2 regions of the Bradyrhizobium sp. 26S5 genome follow, and region 2 is predicted to be linked to the other one. Evidence: riboswitches for the same ligand, from Rfam matches in the RefSeq annotation. Region 2 holds a riboswitch; the other holds the start of a gene.
What was found. A riboswitch is a leader RNA that binds a small molecule or an ion and turns the genes downstream of it on or off. The one in region 2 is predicted to bind cobalamin.
Positions count from the first base shown of each region.

Region 1: another riboswitch for cobalamin. It lies ahead of V5279_RS40565 (TonB-dependent siderophore receptor); the one in region 2 lies ahead of V5279_RS42640 (TonB-dependent receptor).

Region 1 is NZ_CP145948.1:8,570,962-8,578,288, forward strand. Features, by position in the region: gene V5279_RS40560 (PepSY domain-containing protein) at 1-1,480, opposite strand, end outside; gene V5279_RS40565 (TonB-dependent siderophore receptor) at 1,483-3,762, opposite strand; cobalamin riboswitch at 3,869-4,064, opposite strand; gene V5279_RS40570 (GTP-binding protein) at 4,309-5,238, opposite strand; gene V5279_RS40575 (amidohydrolase family protein) at 5,240-6,730, opposite strand; gene V5279_RS40580 (hypothetical protein) at 6,939-7,327, opposite strand, start outside.
Region 2 is NZ_CP145948.1:9,008,047-9,015,373, forward strand. Features, by position in the region: gene V5279_RS42625 (ABC transporter substrate-binding protein) at 1-465, opposite strand, end outside; partial or broken gene V5279_RS42630 (ABC transporter ATP-binding protein) at 750-1,522, opposite strand; gene V5279_RS42635 (iron ABC transporter permease) at 1,519-2,562, opposite strand; cobalamin riboswitch at 2,675-2,872, shown strand; gene V5279_RS42640 (TonB-dependent receptor) at 2,982-5,252, shown strand; gene V5279_RS42645 (hypothetical protein) at 5,366-5,539, shown strand; gene V5279_RS42650 (hypothetical protein) at 5,738-6,985, opposite strand; gene V5279_RS42655 (MFS transporter) at 7,156-7,327, shown strand, end outside.

The DNA of each region.
Region 1 (7,327 bases), 440 kb from region 2:
AGCTGGGAGACAGGTGTCTCCTTCGCAGCGGCCGGCGGCGCAGCCGGCGCCAGCCGATCACGATGCCGCTGATCGAGACGATCGTGCCGGCCGCTGACAGCAGCCACACCACGACATCGCGCGCCGGCCAGAAGCGCAGTAGCACTGGGAAATCCAGGCTGTGCAGCGCGTTGAACAGCCAGCGATAGGAGCGGCGGCTGTCGTCGCTGCGGTCGAGAATTTCACCAGTGATCGGAGAGATGTGCAGCCAGGTTTGCGCGGGATCATCAAAGCCGATCCGCAGCACGGGAAGCTCGCGCGCGTTGTGCAGCGTGTACCAATAGGCGTCGGGTTCATCGAGCTGTTGGGCCGATATCATGGCAGCTCCGGGCACCGCGCGCCGGGCGGCTGCCATGATCTCGTCACGCGAGAGAGACGCGGGCGCGCCGGTGGCGGGATCGGCGAGGCTGCGACGGCCATCGCTGTCATCGAGCATCATCAGTCTCCTTCCGCTAATCCAGACGAAGCGTGCCTCCACGGCTGATATCGATGGCGTCGACTGGAAGCCGGCGACAATCTCGGGCGCGTCATGGCCGCCATAGCCGACCGCGATCTCCCTGCTGACGCCGCGGCCGGAGAACACGCCGCCGGGATTGAGCGACAGCCAGCCGCTGAACATCCAGGTGAAAACGCAGATGCCGCCGATCAGCCCGGCGATATGATGCCAGGCCATCCAGCCGCGGTACGGCGAGATGGCGCCGCTTGCGTAGCGACGCATCAATCGAAGCCGTAGAATGCCGATCCAGAAGCCGGTGACCGCGACCACGAGGCACACGCCCGAGATCCACAGCACCACGTCTCGCCACAACGGGCCGTCCTTGCGCAGCACGGTCGGATAGATCCAGTGCGGGATCGAGCCGAGCCAGTTCCAGACCCGCTCCCGCCGCGTGGTGTCGAGCGCGATCTCGCCGCTGCGCGCGGAGACGTAGAGCTCGGTCCCGGCAGCGTCGCCGAGGCCGACCATATAGAGCGGCCGCAACGGGTCGAAACGCGCAGTGACCGACCATTGATCGCGCGTCACCGTGTCGAGCAACTGCGGACGCACCGCTTTCGGGTGATGACCAGCGATGGCCAGCGCCTGGTCCGGTGCGATCCGTTCGATGACGCTGCCGTCGATCGCCGAAATGGTGACGGCGGCTCCCTTCCAGCCGGCGACGCGATAGACCGGAACATCGGCCATCATCGACAGCCGCAGATCGCGCGGATAATGCTCCATGCCCGCGATCGCCATCGCGCGGTCAGGCGCGATCTGCACCTTGCCCCACGAAATGACTGGGAGCGCGGCCAGGCGCTCGCTGTCGGTGAGGCGCGGAAAGGCCACGTACATCATGACGAGGCCTGAGATGAACCACATCGCGAACAAGAGGCAGGTCGCGATGCCGATCCAGCGATGGACGACATAGAGCCATCGCCGTCCTCGCCGGACCAGAGCGTTGCGCATCGTCAGAACTTCACGTTGACGGAGAGTTCCGCGGTGCGCGGCATGCCCAGCAGCCACTGCCCGGCATAGGGCGACGTCACCGCGTAGACCTTGTCGAACAGATTGTAGACGCGGAACGCGACCGTGGTGCGCTCATCCGGCTTCCACCTGACACCGCCATTGACCACATTGTAGCCCGGCCGCAACTGGGTGTTGGCAAGGTCGGAGTACATCTGGCCGACGATCTGGACGCCGCCATAGACCGACCAGTTGGATGCGAAGTCCCAGGTCAACCAGACGTTCGACACCTGCTGCGGTACGTTGATCGGAACGTTGCCGGCATAGCTGACAAGCTTTCCGCTCACCAGCTGGCTGTTGTTGTCGTACTTCGCCTGCAGCAGCGCGACATTGGCGTCGATACGCCAGCCATAGTCCAACGCCAGTCCGACCGATGCCTCGACGCCGCGCGATGATTGCTGGCCGACCTGCAATGCGAGGCCTGCGGGGTTGTTCGGATCGGCAACGAGCAAATTGTTCTTGACGATCTGATAGCCCGCCAGCGTCCACTCGCCGCGTCCGCCCAGGAACGACTGCTTGACCCCGATCTCGGTCTGCTTGCCGGTGGCGAGCTGGAAGGTCTTTTGCGTGGCCGACAGCGAGATGAGATTGCCAACCGGATCGACGCCGACCGCATACTGACCATAGAACGCGAGGTTCTTGATCGGTTCATAGACCACCCCGGTGCGCCAGCTGGTGCCCGAGAGCGCGACGTCGAAACTGTTCGACGACGTCCGATAGTCGGTGCGGTCGACCTCGGGGCGATCGTACCTGACGCCGGTGACGAGCGACAATTGATCGGTCAGCGACAGACGATCCTCCGCAAACAGCGCGTATTGATTGACGATCGCATTGAAGCCGGGCGATGTCGCAGTGGTCGTCGCGAAGAACGATCCGGGATCGAAGACGTAGGGGTTGACCGACGACGCGCCGCCAAACGGCGAGTTATTGGTGTGGGTGAAGTCGATGTGGTTAACGTCGAATCCCGCAACGAAGCGGTTCTCGAGGCCGAAGATGTGGCCGCTAAAGGTCGCGTCCATCCGGTTGCCGGCCTGCTTCTGGTCGTGGAAGATCTCGATATAGTTGCCGCGATCGATCAAGCTGGTCTTCGGATTCCAGGTGTAGCTCTCGATGTCGCGCCAGTGCCGCTCGCTGGTCAGATAATAGAGCGTGTTGTTGATCTTGATGCCGTCGGCGACGTCCCACTCGGTCTTGAACTGGGTCCAGCTGTCCTGATAGCGGATCGTGCTGTCCAGCGCGTTGTAGTTCTTGAAGCGCAGCGCATCCTGGATCACGCCGTTGATCAGCGGCGTGCCGAAATAGCGCGACGGGCTGCGGTCGCCATAATCTTCCGAGAGAGTGAAGGCGAGATTTTCCGACGCCTGCACCCGCACCGCGGCGGAGACCACCGCGTTCGAGGTCTTGTCGCGATCGACCCAGCCGTCCGACATGTTGCCGGTGGCATTGATGCGGTAGGATACATTGGGATTAATCGGACCGGTGCTGTCGACCGAGAGCCGCCGCGTCATGTTGCTGTCGAGCGAGACCTCGGCTTCGTTGTAGGGCGTGCCCAGCGGCTTTTTCGGAATCACGTTGATGACGCCGCCGATTGCGCCTTCGCCGTACAGCACCGAGGCGGGGCCGCGCAGCACCTCGATACGTTGCGCCGACCAGGTATCGTACGGGAACGTCAGGGTTCCCGAGCCGATGTAGAAGCGCGTGCCGTCATACAGCGTCATCACCGAATTGCTGCCGGCGAAGCCGCGGGTACTGAACGATAGGCCGCCATTGCCGGGAGCCGGCGTTGCGATGAACCCGGCCGCGTCCTGGGTGACGGCATCTGTGACATTATGCTGGCCGCGTTCGGCGATGGTCTGCGACGTGATGATCTCGACGCTTGCCGGCGTCTGCAGCGGCGTTAGATTCAGACGGCTGCCGGTGCTACCCGGCGTGGTGGCGTTGAGCGTGGGCGATGCCGACCCCGAAGCGCCCGACGCTGCGGCGCGCGGCGTGTTGCCGATTGCCGCGGCCGGTGCGGGTCTGGAGCGTGGCCGCGACGACGACGCCGAGTTGCTGCTTCGCGCCGCGGGCTTGGGCGTTTCGGATGCCGAGGGCGAGACCTCGATCGGAGCGAGCCTGGTTGGTGGCGGTGTTTGTGCTCCACCTTCAGCCGGCAGCAGCAGCGATGACAGGGAGCAAACGAGGCCGAGGCGCCAGCGGCGCGCAACGGGAGAAGACGGAGACATGAAAGGACTCGCGGTAACGTGGCACGTCACCGCGAACGCGGACTGGCGCATTGCCCAAAAGGCAGTGCTCCGATCCCACCAGGACGCCCCCGCCCGATGTGCTCGCGTGTGACCACGACTGACGGCAGGTCTCCTGGCTCACGGGTCGTCGCCTGTCGACGCCTTCCCGGACCGAATGGCCCAGTGGCAAATTGACGAAAGGCTCGCCGTTTACAGTTGCGGGGACAGCTGCGGCATTGGGGTTACCCTCGCACCGCATTCCCTTTTGATCCCCGAAGGGAACCGTCGGCGGAAACGATAGGTGGTGCGGGATGGGCTGTCAATTCGGCGCGATTGTCGCGCACGTGCTTTGCGGGACGGTGCTGCGGCGATGACACACGGCCTGTATCGCTGACGCGGAGACCTCCTTAACCCGTCATCCTGAGGAGCCGCGAAGCGGCGTCTCGAAGGATCGACGGCCCGGCTGGTGGCCGTGCACCCTTCGAGACGCGCTACGCGCTCCTCCAGCGACAAAGGCAAAGCCTTTGCGCGGGGGTGACGGAAAACTCAGGTAGCTTCGACGCAGCCTGCCATGATCTCATCGATCTCCGCGCGCGACAGCACGCCGATCTCGGCGATGAACACGATTCGCGTGCGCGGCACGCCAGCCGACGGCACGCCGCCCGCAGCCAAAGTTGCGCGTCCGCCGGCGAGTTGAAACACAGTCAGCCGCCCCGGCTGCTCCACCGTCTCGAACAATCCCTTCGATCGCGCGAGCTTCGGCGCCAGCCTGCCGATCGCCTGCTGCAAGCGCGGCAACCGCACCGGCCGCTCCGACGTCCAGCTCAGCGTTTCGAACCGGTCGGACACCGGCCGTCGCGGCATGGTCTCACGCGGCGCCGGCAAATGATCGAGATCGGCCGGAAACAGTAGTTCGGTGGGCACCTCGCCATGCAGCGCATCGACGACAACCGCCGCCGGCCGCACCGCGCGTACGGCGTCGCGGATCGCGGCGCGCGCGGTGGCATCAGCCAGATCGACCTTGCTCAGCGCCACCACATCGGCCGCCCGCAGCTGCGACCGCAGCAGCGCATCGTCCAGCATCGTCACGGGCTGCGTCGCGTCGACCACGCACAGCACGGTCTCCAGCGGCGCCTCCTTCCAGACCACGGGATCCATCAGGTTGCGCACGATGTCGGAGGGATCGGCGATCCCGCTGGTCTCGATCACGATGAACTCGGGACGCGGATCACGCCGCAGCAAGGTTGCGAGCGTGCGCAGCAGATCGCCCTCCAGCGTGCAACAGATGCAGCCATTGCTCAGGCTGACCACGCCATCGCTGGCGCCCGCGATCAGCTCCGCGTCGATGTTGATCGCGCCGAAGTCGTTCACGACCGCCGCGATGCGCCGCCCTTGCGCATGCGCCAGCAGATGGTTCACGACCGTGGTCTTGCCCGCCCCGAGAAAACCCGCGACCAGCAGGATCGGGACCGGCATATCAGCCTCCGGCGACCGGCCGGCGCACCGGCCGGCCCGGCCGCGCCGCGACATCGAGCACGCCGTCGTTGATCAGCGGCTGACCGCTGACCACGAGGTGCCGCACGCCCTCCGCCGGGCGGTTCATCGCGGAGAAGGTCGCGCGATCGCTCAAGGTCTCGAAGTCGAACACCACGACATCGGCGTCGGCGCCGACCTGCAACCTGCCCTTGGCGCGCATCGCCGGCGTGCTTGCGGACAGGATTTCCGCCGGGATCAGCGCGCATTTGCGGATGCCCTCGAGCAGCGACACTTTCTTGCGCTCGCGCACCCATTCGCGGATGAAACGGGTGAAGCAGCCGGCCGAACGCGGATGCGAGGTGGCATCATCGGGCAGCGGCCAGCCGTCGCCGGTGTAGGGGCGGCCGTCCGACAGCGTCCACGGCATCGCATCGGACGCGATCGCGCCGCCCGGATACAGCACCGCCATGTCGAGCAGGTCGCGATGATGCTGATTGTTCTCGATATCGAGCACATGCCACAGCACCAGCGTGGAGGGTTCTTCGGCCTGCGCCGCCAGCAGCTCCTCGCGGCTGCCGAAGCGGTGACCGTCGGTCACGCGCTGCACCGAATCGTAGCCGAGGCCGTTGCGCTCCTCGAATTTGGGATCGCTGAAGAAGGTCGCCGCCAGCACGGTCGAACCGGTGCCGTAGGGATAGGCCTCCACCGTTATCGGCAGGCCCTGCGCCTGCGCTTTTGCGATCAGCGCTACACAGCGTTCGATATCCGTCTTGCTCGACGAGTTGAAGTGACAGATGTGCATATGCGCGCCGGTGGCGCCGGCATAGCCGATCAGGCGGATATAGGCTTCGGCCGCACTCTCGGGATCGATGCGGGACATGTAGGCGACGTGGGTGAAGGTCGGCACCGCATGCGCCGCCGCCAGTTGGCACACCGCGGTCAATTCCTGCACGCCGGCGCCCGGCGCATAGGCGTTGAGAATGCCAATGCCGATGCCGCCCTCGTTCAGTCCGTTGGCAAGACGCTCGAGGATGCCGCCGACCTCGCCCTCAGTCGCCACGTTCTCGATCCAGCGGCGATCGCGCATCGCTGCGCCGAACGATTCCAGCGAGCTCTCCGAATTCGAGCCGGTCATCGCGCCGATCCGCGCGAAGGCCCAATTGGCGGCCGCGCCGTAGTTCAGCACCCGGCCCTTCTCGGCCTGGCGCTTGTACCAGGACGCAACCGGCAGCACGCCGGCCTCGAGGTCGAGCGACGTCGTCACGCCGTCGAAGGCCTGCATGCGATCGGCCGGAATGGTCTGGCCGTGGGCGTGCAGATCGATGAAGCCGGGCGCCACCACGAGGCCAGTCGCGTCGATCTGCCGCTCGGCGCCGCCGAGGCCGGTGCCGACAGCGGCGATCCGGCCGTCGACAACAGCGACGTCGCCGATCGCGTCCATCCCGCTGGCCGGATCCACCACCCGGCCGCCGCTGATCATCAAACCACCCATCTCGCCACTCCCGCATTGTCCAAAACCGCGGTCCCGGCCGGCCGCCTTCATTAAGGCTTACGACCGGACCCAAGCGGGGCCAAGAGACAAAAATGCATCGCATCTATCGCGACGCCCCGATCGGGATTCTTGCGATATGGTGTAACGCAATCGTCCTTCGCGCGACGCGAGAAGGCCGTATCAACGATGCGAGTGGCGGCGAGGTCCGTTACGTTCCAGTCGCCCGTCGCGGGGCGAGGCCTCTCCAGAGATCGTCGCTGGGCCTGGTCCGACTCGCGACGAGCTTCGGCGGCGTCCGATCCTTGGCGATCGCCGCCTCGAACGCGCGCCGCAGCCGGGGATTTTCGATCTGCATCTGAAAGCTCCGGACAATCGCTACGGCATGGGCATCGTTGCCGGTGATGGCGCGGCACAGCTCCGCGGTCGTCCTGCGGAAGAAGTGGAACGAGCCGTCGGCCGCACCATCCAATCGATCGAGCTCGCCGGCCATGGCGAGCACGTGCATCCGGTCGGCGTCGTCGAGCGTCACCGTGAAGCGCAGCACGGCGAGTTGCCAGGCGCCGAGCAGCTTGCCCTGCGATTCGCTTGCTCCCTCGC
Region 2 (7,327 bases):
GCCGCGCCGCTCCAGCGGCAGCACGCGATAATGATGACCGTCAGCCACGGCCCGCGCCCGCGCGATCGCCGCGTCGAGCCGCGCGATCCCGGCCTCTGCGCGATCCGGATGCTGCAGCACATCGCCCATCGCGCGGATCTGCTCCCTCACCTCGTCGAGCGTGCGCGGCACCGTGAACTCGACGAGATGCAGCCCCTTCGCCTTCAACAGATCGCGCGTCGCCCGCTTGTCGAACAGGCTGACGACGACAAGGTCGGGCTTGAGCAGCAGCACATCCTCGGCCTCGCCGGACAGCCGCGGATAGTTTCGCGCCTGTTCGGCGGCCCAGGATTGCCAGGCATCGCGGGAGAAACGGCTGAGCCCGAGGATCTGGTCGTGATCAGCCAGCGACAGCACGAGCTGGTCACTGCAGACATTCATCGAGACGATGCGCGGCCCGGCGGCGGACGCGGTACTGGCGGACATGAGCCCAGCAAGAACGGAGAGCGTCAGCAAAAAGCAGAGCCGAGCGTGATGGCTGACACGCAAAAGGTGCGCCCCCTCTCCCGCTTGCGGGGGAGGGTTGGGGTGGGGGTAGCGCCGCAATGAACACTCTTCGAGTGGAGAAAGCCCCCGCCCGCATCGCATCTTTCGATGCGACACAGCCGAAGCCTCGCTTCGGCGTTTCTTAAGAACGGCCGCCGAAGGCGGCCTATGCTCCCCCGCAAGCGGGAGAGGTGCAGCGCGTCCGCGGCGGTACCGCATGCGCATCACACGTCCGCCCACGGCACGATGACGGCCTCGCGCTGAAATTCAGCGCGGTAGGCGCTGACCGGAACACGCTGGCGAGGACCGCTTCCGACAGCGCCTCATCCGGCGGGCCTTGCGCCGCCAGCCGGCCCTCCGACAGCACCAGCACGTGATCGGCAAAGCGCGCCGCGAGCCCGAGATCGTGTGTCACCACGATGACCAAGACGCCGGTGTCGGCGACGTTGCGCAGCTTCTGCATCACGTCGATCTGGTGGCGCGGATCGAGCGACGCGGTCGGCTCGTCGGCGAGGATCACCGGCGCCTCGACCGCGAGCACCCGCGCCAGCGCGACGCGGCTGCGCTCACCGCCGGACAGCTCGGTGACGCGGCGGTCGCTGAATTCAGTGACGTCGACCGCCTGCATCGCCCGCAGCACGGCCTCCATGTCCTTCGGCGATAGCCGCGCCGGATCGGTCGCGCCATGCGGATAGCGGCCGAGCGCAACGATATCGCGCGCCGGCAGCGGCCAATGCACCATGTGCCCCTGCGGCAGATAGGCGAAGCGCTTCGCGCGCTCGCGTAGCGGCAGTGACGCCAATGCGTCGCCGCCAATCCGGATCTCGCCGTCGGACGGAATCAATCCGGCGAGCGCGCGCAGCAGTGTGGTCTTGCCGGCGCCGTTCGGGCCGACCAGCGCGACCAAATGGCCCGATGCCAGCGACAGCGAGACATCGTGCAGCACCTTTCGGCTGCCGAGCGAAGCATCGAGCGCGATGGCGGACAGCAGCGTCATGCCACGCCTCCGCCGAGCGCGCGGCGTTCGCGCATGATCAGATAGAGGAAGAACGGCACGCCGATGATCGAGGTCAGCACGCCGACCTTGATGTCCGAGGTCGAGGGGATGATGCGCACCGCGATATCGGCCGCGAGCAGCAGCGCCGCGCCGGTGAGCGCGCTCGGCACCAGCAGCCGCGCCGGATCGTGACCGATCAGGGGACGCATCAGATGCGGCGCGACGAGCCCGATGAAGCCGATCGTGCCGGTGACCGCGACCGCGCCGCCGACGCCGAGCGCAACGCCCGCGATCACGAAGAGCCGCAGCCGCCCGACATCGACGCCGAGGCTCTGCGCGGCCTCCTCGCCAAGCGTCAGCGCACGGAACGCGTTCGCCTGGCTGAGCAGGATCGCGGCACCCGCGATGATGAAGGGCAGCGCCAGCGCCACATGCTGAAAGCTGCGGTCCTCCAGCGAGCCGAGCAGCCAGAACGCGATCTCCAGCACCACGAAGGGATTGCTGGAAAGATTCATCACCAGCGCGGTCGCAGCACCGGCGAAGCTCGAGATCGCAAGCCCCGCGAGGATCAGGATCAACAGCCCGGCATTGCGGCCGGCGATCGCGAGCAGCGCGAACACCGAGCCGAACGCGGCGATGATCGCCACCACCGGCAACGCGTAGGAGCGCACGTCGGCCAGGCCGAGCGCGATCACCAGCACCGCGCCGAACGCCGCCGATTGCGGCGCACCGAACAGCGACGGCGAGGCCAGCGGATTGCGCAGCAGGCCCTGCAGCGCCGCGCCTGACAGCCCAAGAATGCCGCCGATTGCGAACGCGAGAATGGTGCGCGGCAAACGGATTTCGCGCACGATCACCTGCGCCACATCGCTGCCGCCGCCGAACAGCGCCTCGATCACCGCGAGCGGCGACAGCCGCACCGGCCCGATGCCGAGCGAGATCACGCACAGCAGCACCACAAGCGCGAGCAGCGCCGCGGTGGCGCCCCATCGGCGCCGCGCCGCGACCTCGGCCGCCAAGGCAAAATCCTGCACGCTCATCGGATCCATGCTCTTACAGCGATCGCCGTGGCAGACAAGCGACACTCGACAAAAACCGTGGCCGTCTGACCGCCGCCCGACTTCCGCCGGATTGACTTTGCTGCCCGGCCGAACCCTAGATGAACATGACGGTTCTTTCATGAGATGAAAAGGGAATGCGGTGCGGGGAAACTTCCCCAAGGCCGCGGCTGCCCCCGCAACTGTATGCGGTGAATCCTTCGTCACAGGCCACTGGGAATCTCGGTCCTGGGAAGGCGACGAAGGGTAACGACCCGCGAGCCAGGAGACCTGCCGTCAGCCGTGGTCACACGCGAAGATGCCGGTCGGGGAGTACAGGCATGAGCTTCACCTGAGGCTGTTAGCACGATGGTGAGACTGGTTCGCGGTGACGTGCCACTGACGTTACCGAGGTCTCGCTTATGTCGTCCTACCCATTCCACCATTGGCGGCGCCGCGCGCTTCTGCTCGCGACGACGATGCTCGCGCCGGCAGTCTTCACCGCCGCCGCGCGGGCGCAGCAGGCGCCTGCTCCCGATCAACTACCGGCCATCGAAGTCACCAAGCCGGGCGAACAGAACGTCACGCGCGCCAAGCCGGCTGCGGACGAAGCGCCGGCACCGCGCCGTCCGGCGCCGGGCACCGCAGAGAGCACCAATGTAGGCGGCGGAAGCGGATCGGGCACCACAGGGACAGGCACGGCCACCGGAACGGGCGGCACCAGCGGCGGTCGCCAGTTCGCCGGCATTGTCGGATCGTCCTCGGCCGTGATCACCGCCGACGACATCGCGCATTCGCCGGTGCAGTCGCTGCCTGAAATCCTCGCGCAGGTGCCGGGCGTGCAGCTGCAAACGCTCTATGGCGGGCCGAACGGCGCCAAGACCTCGGTCGACCTGCGCGGCTTCGGCGCATTCGCCACCGACAACACGCTGTTCCTGCTCAATGGCCGCCGGCTCAACGACGTCGACAAGGCCGGCTTCGACCTCACCACGATCCCGCTCGATTCGATCGCGCGCATCGAGATCACGCGCGGCAACAGCGGCGCCGTGCTCTACGGCGACAACGCGGTGGGCGGCGTTGTCAACATCATCACCAAGACCGGTGTCGGCGGTCCGCCGACGGCAATGCGAGCCGAGGCCGGATACGGCTCGTTCAACACCCGCATGGCCGCCGTCTCCGCGGCGCTCAATGCGGGACCGTGGTCCACCTCGTTCTACGGCAACGGCATCAAGTCCGACGGCTACCGCGTCAACAACGCGCTCGACCAGCGCAACGCCGTCGGCAGTATCAACTACACCACGCCCGATCTCACCGCTTTCCTCACCGTCACGGGCAGCGACCAGAAGCTCGGTCTGCCCGGCGGGCGGCTGGTCGATCCCTCGATCGGGGTGAACGAGCTGCAAACCGACCGCAGGGGCAGCAGCACGCCGTTCGACTATGCCAACCAGCAGACCGCCAGCGTCACCGCCGGCTTCACCAAAACGCTGATCAACGGCGTCGACCTGATCGTCGACGGCGGCTGGCGGCAGCGCGATACCCAAAGCGGCTTCTTCGGCACGGTACCGACCATCAGCTTCGCCTCGACCTACAACGATGCCGCGCTGGAGACCTGGTCGCTGACGCCGCGGCTCAGCGTCAAGAACGTGATGCTGGGGATGCCGTCGACGATCCTCACCGGCATCGACTATTACGATTCGACGTTCCGTCAGGCACGCGGCGCGTTCCAGGGCGTCGACCCCTTCCACATCTACAATATCGAGCAGCAGAGCGTGGCCGGCTACTGGCAGCACACGCTCGGATTGCTGCCGACCACTGACTTCGCCTATGGCGCACGCGTCCAGAATACCAGCGTCTCGGCGCGCGATCGCTACGACCCGAATGCGCCGTTCGCGTTCGACACGCAAGCGTCGCCGCTCGACAGCAACGAGACGCAATATGCGCTGCATGTCGGCGTCGAGCATCGCTTCACCGACACATTCTCGGTGTTCGGCCGCGCCGCACGCGCATTCCGCACGCCCGATGTCGACGAACGCGTCGCCTCGGGTCCGTCATTCGACCCGCTAACCTTCCTGCCCATCGCGCAGAATTTTGCGCTCAAGACCCAGACGTCGCAGGACGTCGAGGGCGGCTTCCGGGTCAGGACCAACCGCTTCCAGGTCCAGACCAGCGTTTATCTGATGGATCTCGAGAACGAGATCCATTTCAACCCGGTGCTGTTCTACAACGTCGATCTCGACCCCACCCGCCGCTACGGAAGCGAGACCAGCGCCTCGCTCAAGGTCACCGACAGCGTGACCCTGCGCGGCGGCATGGCGATCACCCGCGCGGTCTTCCGCGAAGGCATCTGGGCCGGCAATGACGTGCCGCTGGTGTCGCGCTACACCGGCAGTCTCGGCGTGACCTGGAATATCTGGCAGAACTATCTGGTGTTCGACGCCACCGCGCGCGCCTGGAGCTCGCGCATCATGGACAACGACCAGGCCAACACCCAGACCCGGATTCCCGCTAACGCCACCGCCGACATCAAGCTGAGCGGGCAAGTCGATCGCTTCTTCTGGTCGCTCAGCGTCAACAACCTGTTCAACGCGCTCTATTACGACTACGCCATCGCGAGCTCATTCACGGATGGCCGCTTCTCGGCCTATCCGCTCCCCGGCCGCACCTACATGGTGAAGGCTGGCGCGACGTTTTAGAGCGTGATCGGGCGCGGCGGGTGTGATCCCGCCGCGCCGTCTCGCTCCATTACAAGCGCCAGCAAACTGGGGTAGAATTCCGGCAGCTGATTTAACCCGCGCAGGGGAAACGCATGGGCAAGGCCGGAAAGACGAGCAAGGGCGCCGACAAGCCCAGCAAGAAGTCCGACGAAAAGTCGAAGGCGCCTCCGCTACCCGCCGCGCCGCCGGACGACGAGTATGACGAGGATGGCGACATCGCCACGCCGAAGATCGACCGCTATGGCAATGACGACGAGCCGTTGTGAGAGATGAACGATATCCATCCCTGCGTCGTCCCGGCGAAAGCCGGGACCCATAACCACAGGGCCGAGTTGTTGAAGCGCGCTGTGGCCCAGCGCGTCGCAACAATCATCATTGGTGGTTATGGGTCCCGGGTCGCGCTTCCGCCTTCGCTCGTTGAGCTACGGCGGACAAGTCGCTTGCCCGGGACGACGAGAATGGGGTCAGCAAAACTCCGCACTCTCGATCTTCTTGATGCTGCCGCGATCGAGCAGATGCGCGCCAAAGCCGCCGCGCGCCAGCGATGATGCGATCTGCGGCGATGCCAGCAGCAGCGCCGTGGTCATCGCCAGCGGCGCGGCGCTGAGCCAATCGAGCCGCACCGGCGTCAACTCTTCCGTACTGCCGCGATAGAGACCGTCACCCGCGGCGATGCGGCCGCATTCCCTGATCAGCTCGCGCCTTGTGCCGTCGCGCGACGCGCTGCCGAGCAGCGCCTGCATCGCCAGATGCGTCCGCACGCCGGCGCGGCCGTCCGCCAGCGGAGCCGGCGTCTCGTCAAGCGAGACGCGCAGCAGCAGGTCGACCAGATCGGTGCCGGACCGGTATGCGTTCATGGGCTCAACCAGCCGCGGGTTGCAGTCGATCAAAAGCGGTGTTGCGCTGTCGAGCGGCATGATGACATCGACCGACAGCGCGCCATGCCAGCCGAGATGCGCGCCGATGGTCTCGAGTGCGGCGCGGATCGCCGGCCGGCTTACGCTCTCCTTGATCGCCTCGCCGCCGCCGACGCCGGCCGCGATCTGCCGGTAGGCGTGGAAGGCAATGAGAGTGCCGCGGCAAAACACCGATTGCGCCTTCTCGACGGTGCCGGTGATGAGGTCCTGCGCCAGCACCTCGCCGGCAAAATCGCCAGCGGATTCGAGATCGTAAAGCGCGCGATGGAGGTCGTTGGCGTCGCGCACGAACCAGATGCCGCGGCTCGCGGTGCCGATCGACGTCTTGACCACGGAGGGAAACCGCAGGCCGTCGCGCAGCTCCTCGACCGAGTTCACGATCCGGGTCGGCGGCTGCGGCAGGCCGAGCTGGTCGAGCAGACGGCTGAAGCCCGCCTTGCTGTGCACGGCGCGATAGCTGGTGAAATCCGGCAGTGCGAGGCCCACGCGCGGTTGCAGCCGTCCCTCGGCGCGGGCGAACAAGAATCCCTGTTCATGGATCGGCAACAGCACATCGAAATGCCGCGACGCCAACAGACGCTCGACGAAGCGCAGGAAGCCGGCCGGATCGGTGCGCAGCGGCGGACAATGGTGGTACTTGCGTACAAAGCGGGAATAGCGCGCCAGGCACCAGCGCGAGGGATCGCAGATTTCGACGTGATGGCCGGCCAGCCCCAGGATCGTGATCGCCTCGCGGCCTGAGGTGCTGGAGCCCTCTGACACGAGCACCCGGAGCGGCTTTTTGGCGTCGATCATGACCGATCATCGCCGCGCCGCCACGCTTTGTCGCCGCCATTAATGCCGCATGTGTCGATCCGGCACGCCCACGCCGGGGGCAGCCATGCAGGCGCGTTCATGGACAATTAGCAGCCAGCCTCTATTTTCGGCGCGCCCTGCCGGGCGTTGGGAAAAGGGTTGTCTCAAAAATGGTCGACGTTCTGGCCGCACCGCAGCAAGCGAGAGCCGACAGCGCGGTGCGCACGCTGACGGGGATTTCGGTCGCCCATTGGGTCAGCCATTTCCATATTTTCGTGCTGCCGATGCTGTTCCCGTTCCTGAAGCAGCAGCTCGGCGTCGGCTATGTCGAGCTCGGCCTGG